One region of the Arthrobacter sp. StoSoilB5 genome, then DNA from elsewhere that is predicted to be linked to it. Evidence: predicted binding sites of a transcription regulator. Region 1 holds the regulator's gene; each other region holds the start of a gene.

Region 1 (6,424 bases):
GCGGGAACGTATCCAGATGATGTCAACACGTGCCACGCACGAGCTCCTCGAGATCGGCGTCAGTTCCCCGGAACCCACACCGTCCAAGGGCCTTGGCGTCGGTGAAGTGGGATACCTCATCACCGGCGTGAAGGATGTTCGCCAGTCCAAGGTGGGTGATACCGTAACCAACCTCGCCAAGCCGGCATCGGAGTCGCTCAGCGGCTACGCCGACGCGAAGCCCATGGTGTTCTCGGGTCTGTACCCGCTTGATGGAACTGACTACCCTGTCCTCCGCGATGCCCTCGAGAAACTGATGCTTAACGACGCCGCCCTGGTCTACGAGCCCGAGACGTCCGCTGCCCTGGGCTTTGGCTTCCGCGTCGGCTTCCTGGGTTTGCTGCACCTGGAAATCACCCGTGAGCGCCTCGAGCGCGAGTACAACCTCGACCTCATCTCCACAGCTCCCAACGTGGAGTACGAGGTCACGCTGGAGGACAAGAAGGTTGTCCATGTGACCAACCCCAGTGAGTACCCCACGGGCAAGATCGCCGAGGTCCGCGAGCCCATGGTGTCCGCTACGATCCTGGCGCCCAACGAGTTCGTTGGATCCATCATGGAGCTCTGCCAGAGCCGCCGTGGCCAGATGCGTGGCATGGACTACTTGTCCGAAGACCGCGTAGAGCTGCGCTACTGGATCCCGTTGGCCGAAATTGTATTCGATTTCTTCGACCTCCTTAAGTCCAAGACGCGCGGCTACGCATCCTTGGACTGGAAAGCCGACGGCGAACAGGTTGCCGACCTCGTAAAGGTGGACATCCTTCTGCAGGGTGAGCAAGTGGATGCTTTCAGTGCCATCACCCACCGGGACAAGGCCTACGCCTACGGTGTCATGATGACCGGCAAGCTGCGCGAGCTCATCCCGCGTCAACAGTTTGAGGTGCCCATCCAGGCGGCCATCGGATCGCGCATTATTGCCCGCGAAAGCATCCGGGCCATCCGCAAGGACGTTCTTGCCAAGTGCTACGGCGGTGACATCACCCGTAAGCGCAAACTGCTTGAGAAGCAGAAGGAAGGCAAGAAGCGCATGAAGATGGTTGGTCGCGTTGAAGTGCCTCAGGAGGCTTTCATTGCCGCACTGACCACCGACGAGTCCAAGGACAAGGCCAAGAAGTAGATGCCCAGCGTCCTTCCTTTGGGCGACCCTGCACCTGCGGATGGCTTACTGCCCCCGCAGGTGCTGACCGGCGTCGAGCATCGCAAGTTCGGCCTCTACGTGCACATCCCGTTCTGCGCCGTGAGGTGCGGTTACTGCGACTTCAATACTTATACGGCCACGGAGCTCGGCGGTGGTGCATCGCAGGATGCCTATGCCCAAACGGCTGTCACGGAACTGGACTTTGCGGCAACGGCCCTGGATGCTTCCGGCTTGCCGGAGCGGCCGCTGAGCAGTGTATTTTTCGGCGGCGGAACACCCACGTTGCTACCTGCGGAGGACCTGGCGCGGATCCTGCGCGCCGCCGTCGGGCATTGGGGGCTTGAGCCCGGCGCGGAGGTGACCACCGAAGCCAACCCCGACTCCGTAACGCCCGCGTCGCTCAAGGTGCTGGCTGATGCCGGATTTACGCGCGTCTCCTTCGGCATGCAATCCGCGGTCCCGCATGTGCTTAAAGTGTTGGACCGCACCCATACCCCGAGTCGCGTTCCGCTGGTGGTGCAGTGGGCGCGGGAGGCTGGCCTCGCCGTTAGCCTGGACCTCATCTACGGCACGCCGGGCGAGTCGATGGCGGACTGGCAACTGTCCCTCGAGACCGCCCTATCCTATGAACCCGATCACATCAGCGCCTATGCGCTGATCGTGGAGGACGGCACAAAGCTCGCAGCCCAAATCCGGCGGGGCGAAGTTCCCGGAATCGACGACGACGACCACGCCGCCAAATATGAGCTCGCTGACAAACTGATTACGGAAGCTGGCCTGACATGGTACGAGGTCAGTAACTGGTCGAAGACGCCTGAACAAGCCTGCCGTCACAACCTTGCCTATTGGCGGGGCGATGACTGGTGGGGGATCGGTCCGGGCGCCCACTCACACGTGGGCGGGGTCCGCTGGTGGAACGTAAAGCACCCAACGGCTTATGCCAACAGGCTTGCTGCAGGAGCCTCGCCGGCAGCTGGCCGGGAAACCCTCGACGCCGAAACCCGGGAAGTCGAACGCATCATGCTTGAGGCGCGGCTTGGTACCGGGCTAGCGGTGGATGCGTTGGACAAAGTTGGCCGCCATGCGATGGCGGGACTTATCGCTGAAGAGCTGGTGGATCCGGTTGCGGCCTTCAAGGGCCGCCTTGTTCTTACGCTTAAGGGCCGACTACTGGCGGACGCCGTGGTGCGAAGGATTCTGCCGGACTGAATGCGGCAGTAGCCTGCAGAACCTGTGGGCTACTTGATCCAGCGCAGGTTGAGCTTGTAGCGGTGGGGCTGTCCGTGGTTGACACGAATACCGGCCGAGACTGAGAAGCACGTTAGAGCTACCCAGATTCCCGTGGCGATGACTGCAAAGATATTGCCGACCACGGGAAGCAGGACCAGGATATTTGCGAGCACCGCCGCGATGGTCGGCGGAAGTGTGAAGTTCAGTGCTTCCTTCGACTCCTGTGCCGTAAACGGCCCGCGATCACGGAAAATCAGATAGATCAGCAGGGACGGCAGGCATCCCAGAATTCCTCCGAAGTGCGCCAATGTGGCCCACTGCCGGTCTTCGCTTGCCGTCAGTGGGAGTGCGTTTGCAGGCGCGCCATGGTACTGGGGCTGGCCTGCGGCGCTGCCCGGTTCTTCAGGAGCGTTCTCTGCCACGGTGTCTTCCCTTTGCTGTAAAGATGCTGCGGTGTTGCTGTCCCAGAATACTGGGTCCCGGGTCATCCCGGGACCAACGCCCCGTTGGGTCCCTGAGGAAAGCGTATTCAGGGGCGCAGATCAGGAACTGGCATTCAGGGCGTAGTGAGGAAGTCGATGACTTCCTCCACCCTTCCCAGGAGCGAGGCTTCCAGGTCCGCATAGCTGCGTACCGCGCCGAGCAGGCGTTGCCAGCCGAGGCCAATGTCTTCAGCCGTTTCGTGCGGCCAACCGAAGGCGGCCAGAATCCCGGTCTTCCAGTCAGTCCCTCGTGGAACTTCCGGCCAACGCTCCATACCCAGCACTTTTGGCCGGATGGCTTGCCAGACATCCACATAGGGGTGACCGACAATAAGGACGTTTCCGGCGGCTCCGGGCACCGTCATGGCTTCTTCGGCGATGCGCGATTCCTTTGAGCCCGCCACGAGGTGGTCTACCAGGATCCCGAGCCTGCGGCCCGGCCCGGGGGAGAACGCGGCGATCGCCGACTTGAGGTCGTCCACGCCGTGGAGTGGCTCGACCACGATGCCCTCAATGCGGAGATCGTCGCCCCAAACTTTCTCCACCAGTTCGGCGTCGTGCTTGCCTTCTACCCAGATGCGGCTCGCCTTGGCCACCTGGGCACGCTGGCCCGTGACCTTCACGGAACCAGACGCAGTCCGTCCTGCTTGCACAGGCGTAGCCGGAGTCTTTGCGGCAGGCGGCATGAGCCGAATGGCCTGGCCTTCAAGCAGGAAGCCAAACCCAAGCTGGAAGGACTTTGTCTTGCCGCGCCTGTCCTCCAGAGAGACGATGTGCATGCCCCCGGATTTCTCCACCCGGGTAACCTCGCCCACCCAGCCGGACCGGACATCTTCCAGGACCATTCCGCGCTGGACGGCTACCTCGGGGAGTTTGCGTTTGGCAGGAGCGGACAGATCCTGCGGGCCCCACGTGTCGAAAGCCAAGGACTTCATACCCCTTTGTGCTGGTTGTGCTGGGAATAACTCCCGCGGGCGGTTTCAATGCTAGCAACGCCCTGGCTCATACTAGACTTGTTAGCACTTAGGCATGTTGAGTGCTAAGTATTGGTCCGATGTAGGCCCGGACAGTCGTCAGGAGGTGTTGCAATGAGTGAGCCACGCAAGCTTGAGGTGCTGCGCGCAATCGTTGAGGATTATGTGCATTCCCGCGAGCCTGTTGGATCCAAGGCACTTGTGGAGCGGCACCATCTCGGCGTTTCCAGCGCCACCATCCGCAATGATATGGCCGTACTTGAAGAAGAGGGCCTCATCGCGGCGCCGCACACCAGCGCGGGCCGGATTCCCACGGACAAGGGCTATCGGCTGTTCGTGGACCGAATCTCGCAGGTCAAGCCGTTGTCCGCCGCGGAGCGTCGAGCCATCCATTCGCTCCTGGAGGGGCCGGACGACCTCGATGACATCCTTGAGCGCACAGTCAGGCTGCTGTCGCAACTGACCAACCAGGTCGCCGTCGTTCAGTACCCACACTCCAACCGGGCCTTGGTCCGCCACGTTGAGTTTGTGCTCCTGGCACCAAAGCAGGTGCTCGTTGTGCTCATCGCAGATACGGGAAGCGTTGGCCAGAAGGTCATCGAGGCCGGCTCCGATGTCAGCAACGAGGCCCTGATGTCTCTGCGTTCCAGGTTCCTTGGCAGTATCGCGGGAACCCAACTGGCTTTGCTGCCGCAGGTGTTGCCTTCCGTGGTGGCGCTGTGTCCGCCGGACCTTCGGGGACTCGCGCAGCATCTTGCCCATGGTCTGCAGGCACTGAGTGACACCAGCCGTGAAGAGCGCATCGTCCTTGCCGGAACAGCCAACCTTGCGCGCTCCAACGTGGACTTTCCGTTGAGTATTGGGCCAGTGCTGGAGGCCCTTGAGGAACAAGTTGTCATGCTCCGGTTGTTGTCCGACATGGGGGATGATCCTCGCGGGGTGTCAGTGAGCATCGGGCGCGAGAATCCCTATGACGGCCTGGCTGAGGCATCAGTCGTGGCAACGGGGTATGGCTCCGGCGCCAAGGTGGGAATCCTCGGACCAACCCGGATGGACTATCCCACCACCATGGCTGCCGTGCGCGCCGTGGCCCGTTACCTTTCCCGCATTCTCGGCGGCTGACGCCAGCCCCGAGGTAAGAATCGCAGTACAACAAGGAAGAGATACCGACTTTGAGCAGCCACTATGACGTTTTGGGAGTCTCGCCGGAAGCCACCGGGGAAGAGATCAAAAAGGCGTACCGCAAGTTGGCGCGCAAGCTTCACCCGGACGTCAACCCTGGTGAGGATGTCGCGGAGCAGTTCAAAGCCGTGACGCATGCCTACGAAGTGCTGTCCGACCCCCAAAAGCGCCGCGTCTACGATGCCACCGGTAACGAGAACGGCACTGACAACGGCTTTGGTGGCGGTTACTCTGGCCAAGGCTTTGCGTTCCAGGACATCTTCGATACCTTCTTCGGCGGTGGCGGCGGACACGCGGGTCCGGCCTCCCGCGTACGCAGGGGCCAGGATGCACTCATCAGCGTCCGCATCGACCTCAAAGACGCCGTGTTCGGTGTCAACAAGAAGCTCGAAGTTGATACGGCCGTTGTCTGCCCCACGTGTGATGGCAGCTGCTGCCGGCCTGGCACGCACCCGGAGCGTTGTGACATTTGTGGCGGCAGCGGCCAGGTCCAGCGGGCTGTTCGTTCCATCCTGGGCCAGGTCATGACCACGGCGCCGTGTGGTTCCTGCGAGGGCTTCGGTACGGTCATCAAGGATCCCTGCAACGAGTGCAACGGGCAGGGGCGCATCCGCAGCCGCCGTTCCCTCACCATCAAGGTCCCTGCCGGTGTTGCCACGGGTACCCGCATCCAGCTCTCCGGGCAGGGCGAGGCGGGACCGGCTGGCGGACCTGCGGGCGATCTTTACGTAGAGATCCGCGTCAACAATGACTCCACGTATATCCGTGAAGGCGACGATCTGCACGCAACTCTGAGCGTTCCGATGACCGCAGCCGCCTTGGGCACGGAACTGACCCTGGAAACCTTTGACGGGCCCCAGGAGATCGATGTCAAGGCCGGCACCCAGTCCGGCGAGGTCATCACTCTTCGCGGTTTGGGCGTTACCCACCTCAGGGGCTACGGCCGCGGCGATCTCAAGGTGCACCTGCACGTTGAGACACCGGTCAAGCTGGATCCGGCACAGGAAGAGCTGTTGCAGCAGCTTGCCAAGTTGCGCGGAGAGCAGTTCAGCGAAGGCAAGCTCGTGGCCAGCGGCGGCATGTTCGCCAAGCTGCGGGACAAGCTCGGTAACCTGTAGCGGTGAGCAACCCCGTTTTCTTCGCGCCCGCCGGGAGCCTGGATGGCGTTGAGCCGGGCGCTTTGTTCGCCATTGACGGTGCAGAAGCCAGGCATGCCGTAACGGTGAAGAGGCTCACGGTGGGTGAAGCCGTGGACATTGCCGATGGCGCAGGGGCCCGCCTCACGGGCACAGTGGCAGAGGTTGGTCCCGGAAGCTTGTCCGTCAAGGCATCCGAGGTAGTTTTCGAAGAGCAGCCTGACGTGCGTCTGGTACTTGTTC
Region 2 (6,424 bases), 2.2 Mb from region 1:
CGTCCTCGTCCAGTTCACTGAAAAGGTCCGGCTGGCCGAAGATGCCCGACTCTCCAAACAGCGTGGGTTCCGAGTGGGGTTGGAAGCTGCGCACGGCCCTGGCCGCTGTGGCAGGAACAGGCTGGGCCAAGACTGGACCTGCCCCCGCAAAGCCCGGTCCGCTTGGGGCTGCCGTACCCTGCTGGAAGGCGGTGGCCACCGCGCGTGCGCGCTCGTCTGCTGCCTCATTGAGGTCGTGGCCGGCATGGCCCTTAACCCATTCAAACGTGTATTTGCGCCCCACGATTGCTTGGTCGATGTCCTTGAGCAGGTCCACGTTCAGGACGGGCTTGCCGTCAGCCTTGCGCCACCCCTTCCGCTTCCACCCTGGCATCCACTTAGTGATGCAGTTGATGACGTATTGGCTGTCGCACAGGATCAGCAGTTCTTCGTCGGGCACGTGGGCCGTGGAGCGGAACAGGTCCAGGACGGCCATCAGCTCGCCCATGTTGTTGGTGCCGTGTGGCCAGCCCCCTGCGCGCCAACAGGAGTCATCAACGTACCAGGCCCATCCGGCCGGCCCAGGATTGCCGAGGGCAGAGCCATCGGCGGCAGCAATAATCGTCATGCATTCAATCCTGCCAGACCACACAGACACTGAAAGCCTGATAACACCCAACTGGGGGACAGCACCTGTCGCTACGGGCCCTCATAAGAGCCCGATCTGTCCCCTACTTGGTTCTTAACGCCGACGGCGGCCCCCACCCGAAGGTGTGGACCGCCGTCGTTTGCTGTGTAGCGTGGCTTAGCGCAGGAGGCTTAGAAGCCGCCCATGCCGCCCATGTCGTCGCCACCGGCAGCCGGAGCGTTCTTCTCAGGCTTGTCGGCAACTACGGCCTCGGTGGTCAGGAAGAGACCAGCGATGGAAGCAGCGTTCTGGAGGGCCGAGCGGGTGACCTTTACGGGGTCGTTGACGCCGGCAGCCAGCAGGTCTTCGTAAACACCCGTGGCAGCGTTCAGGCCGTGGCCGGAAGGCAGGCCGCGAACCTTGTCGACAACAACGCCCGGCTCGAGGCCAGCGTTGAAAGCGATCTGCTTGAGCGGAGCGTCGATGGCAACCTTGACGATGTTGGCACCTGTTGCCTCGTCACCCTGCAGGGTGAGGTTGGCGAAGGCCTTGGCACCGGCCTGGATGAGGGCAACGCCACCACCAGCAACGATGCCTTCTTCAACGGCAGCCTTTGCGTTGCGGACAGCGTCCTCAATGCGGTGCTTGCGTTCCTTGAGCTCAACTTCGGTTGCGGCACCGGCCTTGATGACTGCAACGCCGCCGGCCAGCTTGGCCAGGCGTTCCTGCAGCTTCTCGCGGTCGTAGTCGGAATCGGAGTTCTCGATCTCGGCACGGATCTGGGCAACACGGCCAGCGATCTGGTCGGCGTCGCCGGCACCTTCAACGATGGTGGTCTCGTCCTTGGTAACAACAACCTTGCGGGCGGTACCGAGGAGCTCCAGGCCAGCGTTCTCCAGCTTGAGGCCAACCTCTTCCGAGATGACCTGGCCACCGGTGAGGATGGCGATGTCGGCGAGCTGTGCCTTGCGGCGGTCACCGAAGCCCGGAGCCTTGACGGCCACAGACTTGAAGGTGCCACGGATCTTGTTGACGATCAGGGTGGCCAGGGCCTCGCCCTCGATGTCTTCGGCGATGATCAGCAGCGGCTTGTTGGACTGCATGACCTTCTCCAGAACCGTGACGAGTTCCTTCACGTTGGAGATCTTGGAGTTGACGATCAGGATGTACGGGTCCTCAAGGACCGTTTCCTGGCGCTCAGCGTCGGTGACGAAGTAAGCGGAGATGTAACCCTTGTCGAAGCGCATGCCTTCGGTGAGTTCGAGCTCCAGGCCAAAGGTGTTGGATTCCTCGACCGTGATAACGCCTTCCTTGCCCACCTTGTCCAGGGCTTCGGCGATCAGGCTGCCGATTTCCGGGTCACCGGCGGAGATGGAAGCCGTGGCTGCGATCTCTTCCTTGGTCTCGATCTCCTTGGCGGAGGCGAGCAGCTCGGTGATGACGGCCTCAACGGCCTTCTCGATGCCGCGCTTCAGGGACAGGGGGTCGGCGCCGGCGGCAACGTTGCGCAGGCCTTCCTTGACCAGTGCCTGGGCGAGAACCGTAGCGGTGGTGGTACCGTCGCCAGCGACGTCATCCGTCTTCTTGGCAACTTCCTTGACCAGTTCTGCACCGATCTTCTCGTAAGGATCGTCCAGCTCGATCTCCTTGGCGATGGAAACGCCATCGTTGGTGATCGTGGGGGCGCCCCACTTCTTTTCGAGGACGACGTTGCGTCCACGCGGGCCGAGGGTGACCTTGACGGCGTCGGCGAGGATGTTCAGGCCCCGCTCGAGGCCGCGGCGTGCCTCTTCATCAAATGCAATGATCTTGGCCATAACGGCGGTAGTCCTTTCGGGACAGTCGTTAAGAAGGAACCTGTCAGATAGGGTGCCCGCGACGGACGGTCCTTTGCTTGCGGCCTCTGTATGCCCCGCGCTCCGGACCTCACCCCACCAAGGTGTTTCTTGATCCTCCTCCGTTCCGAGAGCCGTCCGCCGCCGGCTTAAGCCGGGCCGGAGTTAGCAGTCGAAGCGTAGGAGTGCTAAATCAATAATTAGCACTCGACCGGGGAGAGTGCAAGCAGAGGCGCCACTTTGAGCTATAAACAAAGGGGTTTCAGCCGTTAGCTGACGTGACCGGCGTAGGAACTATGCGACGCGGACGCTTTCAGCCTGCGGACCCTTCTGGCCTTCGCCCAATTCAAACTCCACCCGCTGGCCTTCTTCCAGGGCTCGGAAGCCTTCCATTTGAATGGCAGACCAGTGCACGAAGACGTCGTCCCCGGAGTCATCCACAGTGATGAAGCCGTACCCTTTTTCGGCGTTGAACCATTTGACGGTTCCCAAAGCCATGATGCCCACACTTTCGCAGTAGCCAAGACCGGTTGCCGGGATCTCCGGACCGGAATCAATCCACTGTAACCACAGTCACTATCCAAGCGCTGCTGTGCAGGGTCCCACCATGACTTTTGTTATTGAGGCTTAACCGAGTTGCGGCTTTCGGGCCTGAAACCCACTGAAAAACAGCCGGAAGTCAGCGGAATTACTGGTAGCCAGGTCCCACAACAACTACCAGCGGCTGCTGTATTTCAGTCGATTCAACAACCGCGGTGATACCGAGGAGCTTCCCCAGCGCCTCTGCGTTGGCCTTCTGCCCTGGAACGTTGTAGAAGACCACGGAGGACTGCTGCGGGAGGCCGCCCCAGTTCCCCACGGTTCCCAACGCCCAGCCATCGCCTTGTACGAGGCCCGCGACGCGGCTGGCGAGTCCAGCCGTAGCCGTGCCGTTGTAAACGGCCACAGCCACCGTCTTGTCCACCGGCGCAGAGGAAGGGGTTCCGGAAGGTTCGGCTGAAGGCGTCGTCCCCGGGCTCGGCTCACCGGAAGCGATGGGAGCGTTGCTTGATTCGGTCGGTGCAGCAGAAGGGGAGGTTTCGCTCTGCTGGGGCGCCGGCGTCGAAACGCTTGTGGACGCGCCAGGGGCCACCAAGCCAAGCCGCGGAAGTATCAGGAAAGCCACGAGTCCCAGCACCAGGGCCACGGCTCCAACGGTCAGGACCGGCCATAAATTGGGACGGACTGTCTCCTGGGCGTCGCGATGCACGCCCTGCCGGGAGCTGTTCTGTGGGACCCGGTCGAATTCATCCTTGGCAAATTTGGTCATGGTGAAGCGTTGTCCTTGCTGGTTGCTGCTGACGATCAGCCTGGCGATTTACGCGTCGGACCCCAAGCGCCGCGCTGTCCGCGCACGTTGGCGCGACGTACGTAGTCTACGCAATCTCTTCACAAGCATGGGATCGTGGGCCAACGCATCCTCGGTATCGATAAGTGCGTTCAGGATCTGGTAATAGTGTGTGGCGGAGAGATCGAACATCTCCCGGATGGCCTGTTCCTTGGCGCCTGCATACTTCCACCATTGCCGCTCCAAAGCCAACATTTGTTGGTCACGGTCGCTCAAAGGTGAGTCGCTGCGGGTCCCGGCCGCCAGGTCTTCAAGGGCCAAACCGGTAGCCTGCGGCGCCATTGGTTCCGGCGCGGGTTCTGCCACGGCACACTCCTTGACGCTGGTTGGGGGAAAATGTCCTACCCCCATGTTACGGGCGAATAACAACGCTGTCATTCGCACCGCCGATGCCATGGAGGAGACAATAACTAGGTGACTGGCGAAGATGCACTGTTTGACCTGGAACCTGCCGGCGTGGCCGATCCGGGCTTCGACGAGCTTGTTGACCTGCCCTTGGAAGAGTTGATGGCCGAGGATTGGGCGGACGCGTTACGGCCCGTGGAAGGACAACTCCGTGAAGCCCTGGCATTTGTTGCAGCTCAGTCTGACCAAGGCATCCAAGTCCTTCCTGCAGCTACGGACCTCCTCCGGGCTTTCCGACGACCACTGGCTGACGTCAAAGTACTGATCCTCGGCCAGGATCCCTACCCAACGCCGGGACACGCCGTCGGGCTTTCCTTTGCCGTTTCACGGCACACGCGGCCCATCCCCCGGAGCCTGGCGAATATCTATCGTGAACTCCAGGACGACCTCGGGCTCCCCCCACGTATCCATGGCGACCTCACAGCATGGACGGATCAAGGCGTCCTGCTGCTGAACCGCGTCCTGAGCGTCGCGGCAGGAAGCGCCGGATCACACAGGGGCAAAGGCTGGGAGGCAATCACGACGGCGGCCGTCAGGGCGGTAGCCCATCGCACCGACGGTGCAGGACGCCGGAGCCCCCTGGTAGCGATTCTGTGGGGGAAGGACGCCGAAGCGGTCACGCCGCTGCTGGATGGCACACCGGCAATCACTTCGGTGCACCCTAGTCCCCTTTCGGCATCCCGTGGTTTCTTTGGTTCCAAGCCGTTCAGCCGAACCAACCAACTGTTGTCGGCACAGGGCGCAGAGCCCGTCAATTGGGAACTACCCATCTTGTAACCTTCGACTCATACCGAGGTGGCACCCGACGAATTAGCTTAGGCTTGCCTACATGGCTGCCCTACCCGTTACTTCGTCCGCTACCCGGAACACGCGCCCGCAGGTCAACCTGACTGTCCTGCGCAAAGAATGGCTCTCACCCCACATGGTGCGGATCGTCGCCGGTGGCCCAGGGTTCAGCGACTACGCGAACAACGACTATGTGGACCGGTACGTCAAAATCGTGTTCCCCCAGCAGGGTGTTGACTACCAACTTCCCCTGGACCTGTGGGCCATCCGCGAAACCATGCCTCGCGGGCAATGGCCCCACACACGGACGTACACCATCCGCTGGGTGAACCTTGAAACGCAGGAGCTGGCGATCGACTTCGTCGTCCATGGCGACGAAGGCCTGGCCGGGCCCTGGGCAGCTGCGGCGGAACCCGGCGACCCGCTGATTTTTACCGGCCCCGGCGGTGCCTACAACCCCGCGCCCGACGCCGATTGGCACCTGTTCGCCGGCGACGACGCCGCGATTCCAGCCATCGCAGCCTGCGTAGAGTCGCTCGCCACGGATGCCCGTGGACATGCGTTCCTCGAGGTGGACAGCGCGGAGGACATCCTGCCTATTTCTGCTCCTGCCGGCGTGGAACTCCATTGGCTGCAGCGCAACGGAGTACCAGCCGGATCAAGCGAGCTGCTGCTTGAGGCACTTCGCGAACTGCAGTGGCTCCCCGGCCGCGTAGACGTCTTTGCGCATGGCGAACGGGGCTACATGAAGGGCCTGCGGGAGATCTTCTTCGGCCAGCGGGGCCTGGAGCGTTCGCAGGTTTCACTGTCCGGGTACTGGGCACAGGGCCGGGTTGAGGAAGTTTTCCAGGCCGAGAAGAAGCTCCCCGTAGGGCAGATCTAGCGGCGGGCAGATCTAGCGGCGCCTCACCCGGCGTCGCTCGTTACTGGACAGTCCCTTGGTCAGTGGCCTCGCGAGGTTGTCGCCGAGCACGATTCCTGCTGCCACTCCCAGGACAATCGCGCCTGCGTTGAGCATGCCCCCGGCACCCTGGAGAATGTCCGCTTCCTCGATGGTCAATACATACATTGAACGGAATATGGTCAGGCCCGGTAGCAGGATGAGCGCGGCCGGAACGGCAACCACCAGTTGGGGAGCACCAAGCTTCAGCGCCACTACCCGAGCGAGGAGGCCGATTGCCACCGCCGAAACTGCCGGCGATAAGCGGTCCCCAAAGCCGGCGGTAGTAGCCCCCCACAAGACGAAGAAGCCAACCAGGCCGACTGCCGCCGTCGGGAGTAACAGTCGCATCTGGGTCTGTTCGGTGACGCCGATAGCAACTACCGCGATGGCAATCAGAATGGTTTGGCCCCACAAAGGATACGCATCCGGGAATGTTTTGGTGACGTCCAGGACTTCGCTGC
Region 3 (6,424 bases), 680 kb from region 1:
GCGTCCGAGAGGAACCGTGCGGGTTCCTGACCTTCCTTGGTTCGCAGACCCCTGTTTTCACCCTCTTTGGGTTGCGTGGGGCGTGTTCAGGGCAGAAAAAAGCCCTGGCCACGCGAAGGTGACCAGGGCTTTTTCGAACAGGCGATTAGTGCTTGTGGCCTGCGTGTGCGTCTTCTTCCTCGGCCGGCTTCTCGGCAACCAGGGTCTCGGTGGTGAGAACCAGGGCAGCGATGGAAGCGGCGTTGCGGAGTGCGGAGCGGGTGACCTTGACGGGGTCGATCACGCCAGCAGCGATCAGGTCCTCGTACTCGCCGGACTTGGCGTTGAAGCCGTGGTTGGCCTCGAGTTCGGAGACCTTGGAAACGACGACGAAGCCGTCGAAGCCAGCGTTCTGGGCGATCCAGCGCAGCGGCTGGATCAAGGCACGGCGGACGATGCCAACAGCAGCTGCCGCGTCACCTTCCAGGGCCTTGACGGCGGGCGACTCGTCCAGTGCCTTGAGGGCGTGGATGAGGGCGGAACCGCCACCGGAAACGATGCCCTCTTCAAGGGCCGCACGCGTGGAGGAAACGGCGTCCTCGATGCGGTGCTTCTTTTCCTTCAGCTCAACCTCGGTGGCTGCGCCAACCTTGATGACACCGATGCCGCCAGCCAGCTTGGCAAGGCGTTCCTGCAGCTTCTCGCGGTCCCAGTCGGAGTCCGTGCGGGTGAGCTCGGCGCGCAGCTGGGCCACGCGGTCGGCAACGTCCTGCTCGGTTCCGGCGCCATCGACGATGGTGGTGTTGTCCTTGGTGACCGTGATGCGGCGTGCCGTACCCAGTACCTCGAGGCCAACAGTGTCCAGCGAAAGTCCAAGGTCCGGGGAAACAACCTGGGCGCCCGTGAGCGTAGCGATGTCCTGGAGCATGGCCTTGCGGCGGTCGCCGAAGCCCGGAGCCTTGACGGCAACAACGTTGAGCGTGCCGCGGATACGGTTGACGATCAGCGTGGAGAGGGCTTCGCCTTCGATGTCTTCGGCGATGATGAACAGTGGCTTGGACGCCTGCAGCGCCTTCTCCAGCAACGGCAGGAATTCCTGCAGCGAGGAGATCTTGCCCTGGTTGATCAGGATCAGGGCGTCTTCGAGGACGGCTTCCTGGCGTTCTGCGTCGGTGACGAAGTACGGGGAGAGGTAGCCCTTGTCGAACTGCATGCCTTCAGTGAGGACGAGTTCGGTCTGGGTGGTGGAGGATTCTTCGATGGTGATAACGCCATCTTTGCCCACCTTGCCGAACGCCTCGGCGAGCAGCTCGCCAATTTCGTCGCTCTGGGCGGAGATAGCAGCAACGTTGGCAACCTGGGTGCCCTGCACTTCGCTTGCGTTCTCCAGGAGGCGGGCTGCGATGGCTTCAATGGAAACCTCGATGCCACGCTTAATCTCGCCAGGAGCGGCACCTGCGGCAACGTTGCGCAGGCCTTCCTTGACCAGTGCCTGAGCCAGGACCGTAGCGGTGGTGGTGCCGTCGCCGGCGACGTCGTTGGTCTTGGTGGCTACTTCCTTGGCCAGCTGCGCGCCAAGGTTCTCGTAGGGGTCGTCAAGCTCAACTTCGCGGGCGATCGTCACGCCATCGTTGGTGATCGTGGGAGCGCCCCACTTCTTGTCCAGCACGACGTTGCGGCCGCGCGGGCCAAGCGTCACCTTGACAGTGTTGGCGAGCTTGTCGATACCGGCCTCAAGAGACCGGCGGGCAGCATCGTTAAAAGCAAGCTGCTTTGCCATGGTTGTGTCCTTTCAAGACAGAAAACCCGCACCGCAGAAGGTCGGAATGATTCCAACGCGGCTGCGGTGCGGGGCTCCAGGAAGTTACTTTACGACGATCGCAAGGACGTCGCGGGCGGACAGAACGAGGTACTCGTTGCCGCCGGTCTTGACTTCGGTTCCACCGTACTTGGAGTAGATAACGACGTCGCCAACAGCTACGTCAACCGGCACGCGGTTGCCGTTGTCATCGAAGCGGCCGGGGCCGATTGCAACAACTTCGCCTTCCTGCGGCTTCTCCTGTGCGGAGTCCGGAATTACCAGGCCGGAAGCCGTGGTCTGCTCTGCTTCGAGCGGGCGAACAACAATACGATCCTCAAGAGGCTTAATCGAGACCGACACTCGGACTCTCCTTTTCATGAGCTGATTCATGGACTAAGAACTAGGGTGCCGTGGCGTGCAACCGTCGTCGCGGTGCCGGTGGACGCCTGGCGTGATTAGCACCCTCCGAGGGAGAGTGCTAACAAGACTCTATGTAAGCGTTAGCACTCGGTCAAGGTGAGTGCCAGAATTTCGTCGTTGGTGAACTCCCGTTACCGCCCGGTGAGGTCATCGAGATCGTAGTCTTCGCCGTCGTCGTCTTCATCCACAGCCGCAGATCCGCGATTCACATACAGGACGACGGCGGCCGCGAGGGCAACGACGCCGGAGATCACCAAGGCGATGATCCCGCCAATGCGGGCCCCGCTGTACAGCTCCCGTATATCGCGGGCTTCGTCAGTAGCGTCATTCACGCTCTTGCCCGTCACGGAGTAGGCCGCCGCGTTGAATGAATCCAAGGCGAAGATGACGATCAGTAGGGCAACGCAGATGACAACGATCACGGCGCCCACGATCAAGGCAGGACGGGCGTATGCCACGAGGGAACGGCCGGAGGAATGCTCTGCGGCTCCTGGGGCAGGGGAATGGTTCCCACCCGGGTTGTTCGTGTCGGAGGGCTGCGGAGCTGCGTTGTCTTCCATGAAAACAACCCTATCGGGCTGGTTCCGAACTCACGGCGTCAAGGCGCGCGCCATTAGGCTTGATCCCATGTCTCACGCACCGCAGGAACAGATCGCACCCTTGCTGACCACTGAAGGATGGGAACTCCTTGCCTCGCTGGGACCCTACCGCGAAGCGGATGCGTTCAGCATGAACGCCGATCTCCGAAAGGCAGGCCACTCCCCTGAGCTGGTGGCCGCGGTGTTGACGCAGTCCCGGCTTCGAACCCGCGCGGAGGCCAAGTTCGGTGAGTTTGCCCGGCAGATGCTGTTTACCCAGGCAGGACTTGAGCAGGCGACCCGCCTCAATGTCGCGGCCCGGCACGCCGAGCGTTTCGCCAAGGCCGGCATTTCCCACGTAGCAGACCTGGGCTGCGGCCTTGGAGCCGACTCCATGGCCTTGGCCTCGATGGACATTGCCGTGACCGCCGTGGAAATGGACGAAACCACTGCCGCATGCGCCACCATCAACCTCATGCCCTTCCCGCACGCCACAGTGGTGCATTCGGATGCCACGTCAGTGGACCTGGACGGGATCGACGGCGTGTGGCTGGATCCCGCACGACGCACGACCTCGACGTCCGGGACCAAGAGGATCTGGGATCCGGAAGCGTTCTCTCCCCCATTGTCATTCGTTGAAGGCCTGGCCGCAGCCGGCCGTGCCGTGGGAGTCAAGATGGGTCCCGGCATGCCACACGACTCGGTTCCAGCGAACTGTGAAGCGCAGTGGGTCTCCGTAGGTGGTGACGTCACGGAGGTCACGCTGTGGTTCAACGCGGTGGCCCGCCCCGGGATCCGGCGCGCGGCACTTGTCATCGGTTCCCAGGGCGCTGCTGAGCTCACCAGCGGCGAGGATTTCGACGGCGGTCCGGTGGCCGCCGTCGGGCCTGTTGAAGGGTTCCTCTACGAACCGGACGGTGCTGTCATCCGCGCAGGCTTGGTGGCCGACGTCGCAGAACGCCTGGGCGGGCACCTGGTGGATGAACATATCGCCTACATCTGCGCCCCGGAACTTCATGACTCGCCCTTTGCCCGCGCATACAAGGTGCTGGACGTGATGCCTTACAACGTCAAAGCCCTCAAAGCCTGGGTCAAAACGAATGGCATCACGGTACTGGATATCAAGAAGCGCGGCACGGCAGTCACTCCCGAAGAACTGCGGAAACAACTGCTTCCATCCAAGCGCGACACCAAGCCCGCAAAAACGGCCACCCTGGTCCTCACCAGGATCGGCGAGGAGAGAGTGGCCGTAGTCGTGGAACCCGTGACGTTCTAGGCCACGTCAGCGGCGGGAGAATTCCGAGGCTTCGCGGACCTGGTCAGCGCTTGGGCGCACGCCGGTGTACAGGACGAACTGCTCTTCGGCCTGGATGGCGATGACTTCGGCTCCCGTGATCACCGGCTTACCTGCCTCGCGGGCAGCTGTGATGAGCGGCGTCTCGGAGGGAAGTGCCACGACGTCGAACACTATCTTCGCGGCGGCAATAGTTGCGTCGTCGAAGGACTGGGCTTGCTCATCGGCACCCGCCATGCCCAAGGGGGTGACGTTGATGATGAGATCGGCCGTGGAGCCGTTGACGTCGTCCTGCCAGCCGAAACCGTAAAGGTCCGCGAGCGCACGCCCAGTAGTTTCGTTCCGGGCCACGATGGTCACGGTCGTAAAGCCGGCGTCCCTGAGGGCTGCGGCCACCGCTTTGGCCATTCCTCCGGCTCCACGCAGCAGCACTGTGTGGCTGCTGGGTACTTTGTGGTCCTTCAGGAGCCGCGCGATGGCGATGTAATCGGTGTTGTACGCGGTCAGGACGCCATCGTTGTTAACAATCGTGTTGACCGAATCGATGGCCTTTGCCGACGGATCCATCACGTCCACAAGCGGGATGACGGCTTCCTTATAGGGCATGGACACCGCGGCTCCCCGGATGGGGAGGCCGCGGATGCCAGCCACTGCAAGAGTGATGTCCGCCGGGGCGAATGCCTTGTAGACAAAGTTCAGTCCGAGCAGGTCATACAGATAATTGTGGAACCGGGTCCCGATGTTGCTGGGCCGGGCCGCGAGCGAAATGCACAGGGACATGTCTTTGTTCAGGATTGGCATTCACCCATTAAACAACGGCCTTTTACACTGCCGTCGGGTTAGCCCTGGCGGGCCTTCATGCGCGGGTTGTTTTTGTTGATGACGAAAGTGCGCCCACGCCGCCGGACGATCTGTGCGCCCGGAATCTTCTTGAGGGCACGCAGTGAGTTCCTGACCTTCATGGTTATTCTCCTTCTTGTTGGTGGATTGGCCTTTCGGGTGGCTGGGTTATAGCGCTTCGCTGAGTTCCAGGGGGTCCTCCCAGACACCAAAGTCGAGATCCATCTCGGCCTCGGTCAATTGGCAGCCCTCCAGGAGGGCGCGGATTTCCTGGGGATCGATGTCCTCGGAACGTCCGGTCATGGCCAGGTCCGTACCGCGGTCGCCGTAGTGCGGGTGCCAGTCAAGGACGGCGTCGACGTCGGCCCGCACCTTGGGGTTGCCGCCCGCGGTAGGTGCGTCCGCCAGCCATGTCCCGGTGCTCTCAAGCCAGACGCGCGGCCCAATTCCCTGTACCGCAATCCGCGTCTTGGCGGCCGAGGCGATCCACAAACGTCCGCGGAGCCAGTGGGTTCCGGCCGCGAGTTGGGGAAGTGCTTCACGGAAACGACCTGGATGCAGGGGCCTCCCGGCCTTGTGGAGGACCGTGCGGAAGGAACCGGGCGAATCGTCCAAGGGTAGGCGGACCACGCCGGGCCGGGTACGTGCGGCCGCTTCGGCGTCGTCGAAGCAGCCCGATCTGAAGTCATCGGCTGCACCGATTGCTGCAGCGTGGGGTGCCAGCTGCCGCAGCAACTCCACGCCGGTCACCCACTCTTCGGATCCCACACGAGGATTTCCCGACAGTTCCGCCCCCAGCCCGGGGTGCAACATGACGGTGTCCACTTGCCCGAACTCGCCGATCAGGAATTCGCCACTGGTCCGGTCATCCTCCGGCATCGAGGTGAAGCCGGATTCAAAAAGGGTGTGACGGTCCCAGATGTGATCCTCAAGATCCACGGGGTCCAAAGCCAGGATGGCGTTGTCCATGAGGGCCGGCTGGGTGAGGCCGCGCCGGAGTTCCGCGACTGCCATCCCTGCTGCGACGCCAGGAGGTAGGCCCAGAACCACGTGGTCGAACCCGCAAGCGGCGAGACGTTCCGCCGTCGGCACTACATCCAACCTGACCGTACAGCTCAGGCATCCGTGCTCCAGGATTGTTGTTTCGCGCTCGAACAGCTGGCCTCCCCTGTAGACGCGTCGCAGAACCAAGGAACCGTCCAGGAGGTCGTGGAGGACTACTACGGAGTTGGTGTGGGTTCGGCCAAGCCGGGTGGTGGCCGCTTCGCGGCATTGACTGTCCAGGGAGCTGACGACGGTGAGGTGCATGGCAAGATTCTAGTTGCAAATCATTCTCATTAGCAACTCTTTTCAATAACCTTCAGTCCCGTGACCGCGCTTAACTTCCTCCGGTCCGCAATCACCGATGCTTCGGCTGCACTAGACTTGAGCCGACCGCTGACGGCCCCGCAGCGGGTTGCGTCCAGGTAAAAAACGACACAACGAGGGGACTACGTGCAGATTGAGTTTGCG

Evidence for each region. The regulator HrcA, encoded in region 1, represses chaperone genes, less so after heat shock. The targets are predictions, from matches to a motif close to TTNGCACTCGNNNNNNNCGAGTGCNAA.
Region 2: groL (chaperonin GroEL) is a predicted target of HrcA. The motif match lies at 2,643-2,669, and genes of this name have one in related genera.
Region 3: groES (co-chaperone GroES) is a predicted target of HrcA. The motif match lies at 2,281-2,307, and genes of this name have one in related genera.

What each region holds. Positions count from the first base shown of each region.
Region 1 covers NZ_AP024646.1:3,211,663-3,218,086, reverse strand. The annotation lists gene lepA (translation elongation factor 4) at 1-1,156, shown strand, start outside; gene hemW (radical SAM family heme chaperone HemW) at 1,157-2,386, shown strand; gene LDN75_RS14475 (DUF4870 domain-containing protein) at 2,416-2,829, opposite strand; gene LDN75_RS14470 (DUF3097 domain-containing protein) at 2,964-3,815, opposite strand; gene hrcA (heat-inducible transcriptional repressor HrcA) at 3,978-4,985, shown strand; gene dnaJ (molecular chaperone DnaJ) at 5,036-6,163, shown strand; gene LDN75_RS14455 (16S rRNA (uracil(1498)-N(3))-methyltransferase) at 6,166-6,424, shown strand, end outside.
Region 2 covers NZ_AP024646.1:983,269-989,692, reverse strand. The annotation lists gene LDN75_RS04675 (ribonuclease HI family protein) at 1-607, opposite strand, end outside; gene groL (chaperonin GroEL) at 799-2,424, opposite strand; gene LDN75_RS04665 (cold-shock protein) at 2,737-2,940, opposite strand; gene LDN75_RS04660 (LytR C-terminal domain-containing protein) at 3,131-3,751, opposite strand; gene LDN75_RS04655 (DUF3263 domain-containing protein) at 3,800-4,111, opposite strand; gene LDN75_RS04650 (uracil-DNA glycosylase) at 4,244-5,011, shown strand; gene LDN75_RS04645 (siderophore-interacting protein) at 5,064-5,903, shown strand; gene LDN75_RS04640 (threonine/serine exporter family protein) at 5,916-6,424, opposite strand, start outside.
Region 3 covers NZ_AP024646.1:3,888,296-3,894,719, forward strand. The annotation lists gene groL (chaperonin GroEL) at 146-1,759, opposite strand; gene groES (co-chaperone GroES) at 1,844-2,140, opposite strand; gene LDN75_RS17570 (hypothetical protein) at 2,332-2,760, opposite strand; gene LDN75_RS17575 (class I SAM-dependent methyltransferase) at 2,828-4,054, shown strand; gene LDN75_RS17580 (shikimate 5-dehydrogenase) at 4,061-4,873, opposite strand; gene ykgO (type B 50S ribosomal protein L36) at 4,912-5,034, opposite strand; gene LDN75_RS17590 (GTP-binding protein) at 5,081-6,220, opposite strand; gene LDN75_RS17595 (glutamate--cysteine ligase) at 6,407-6,424, shown strand, end outside.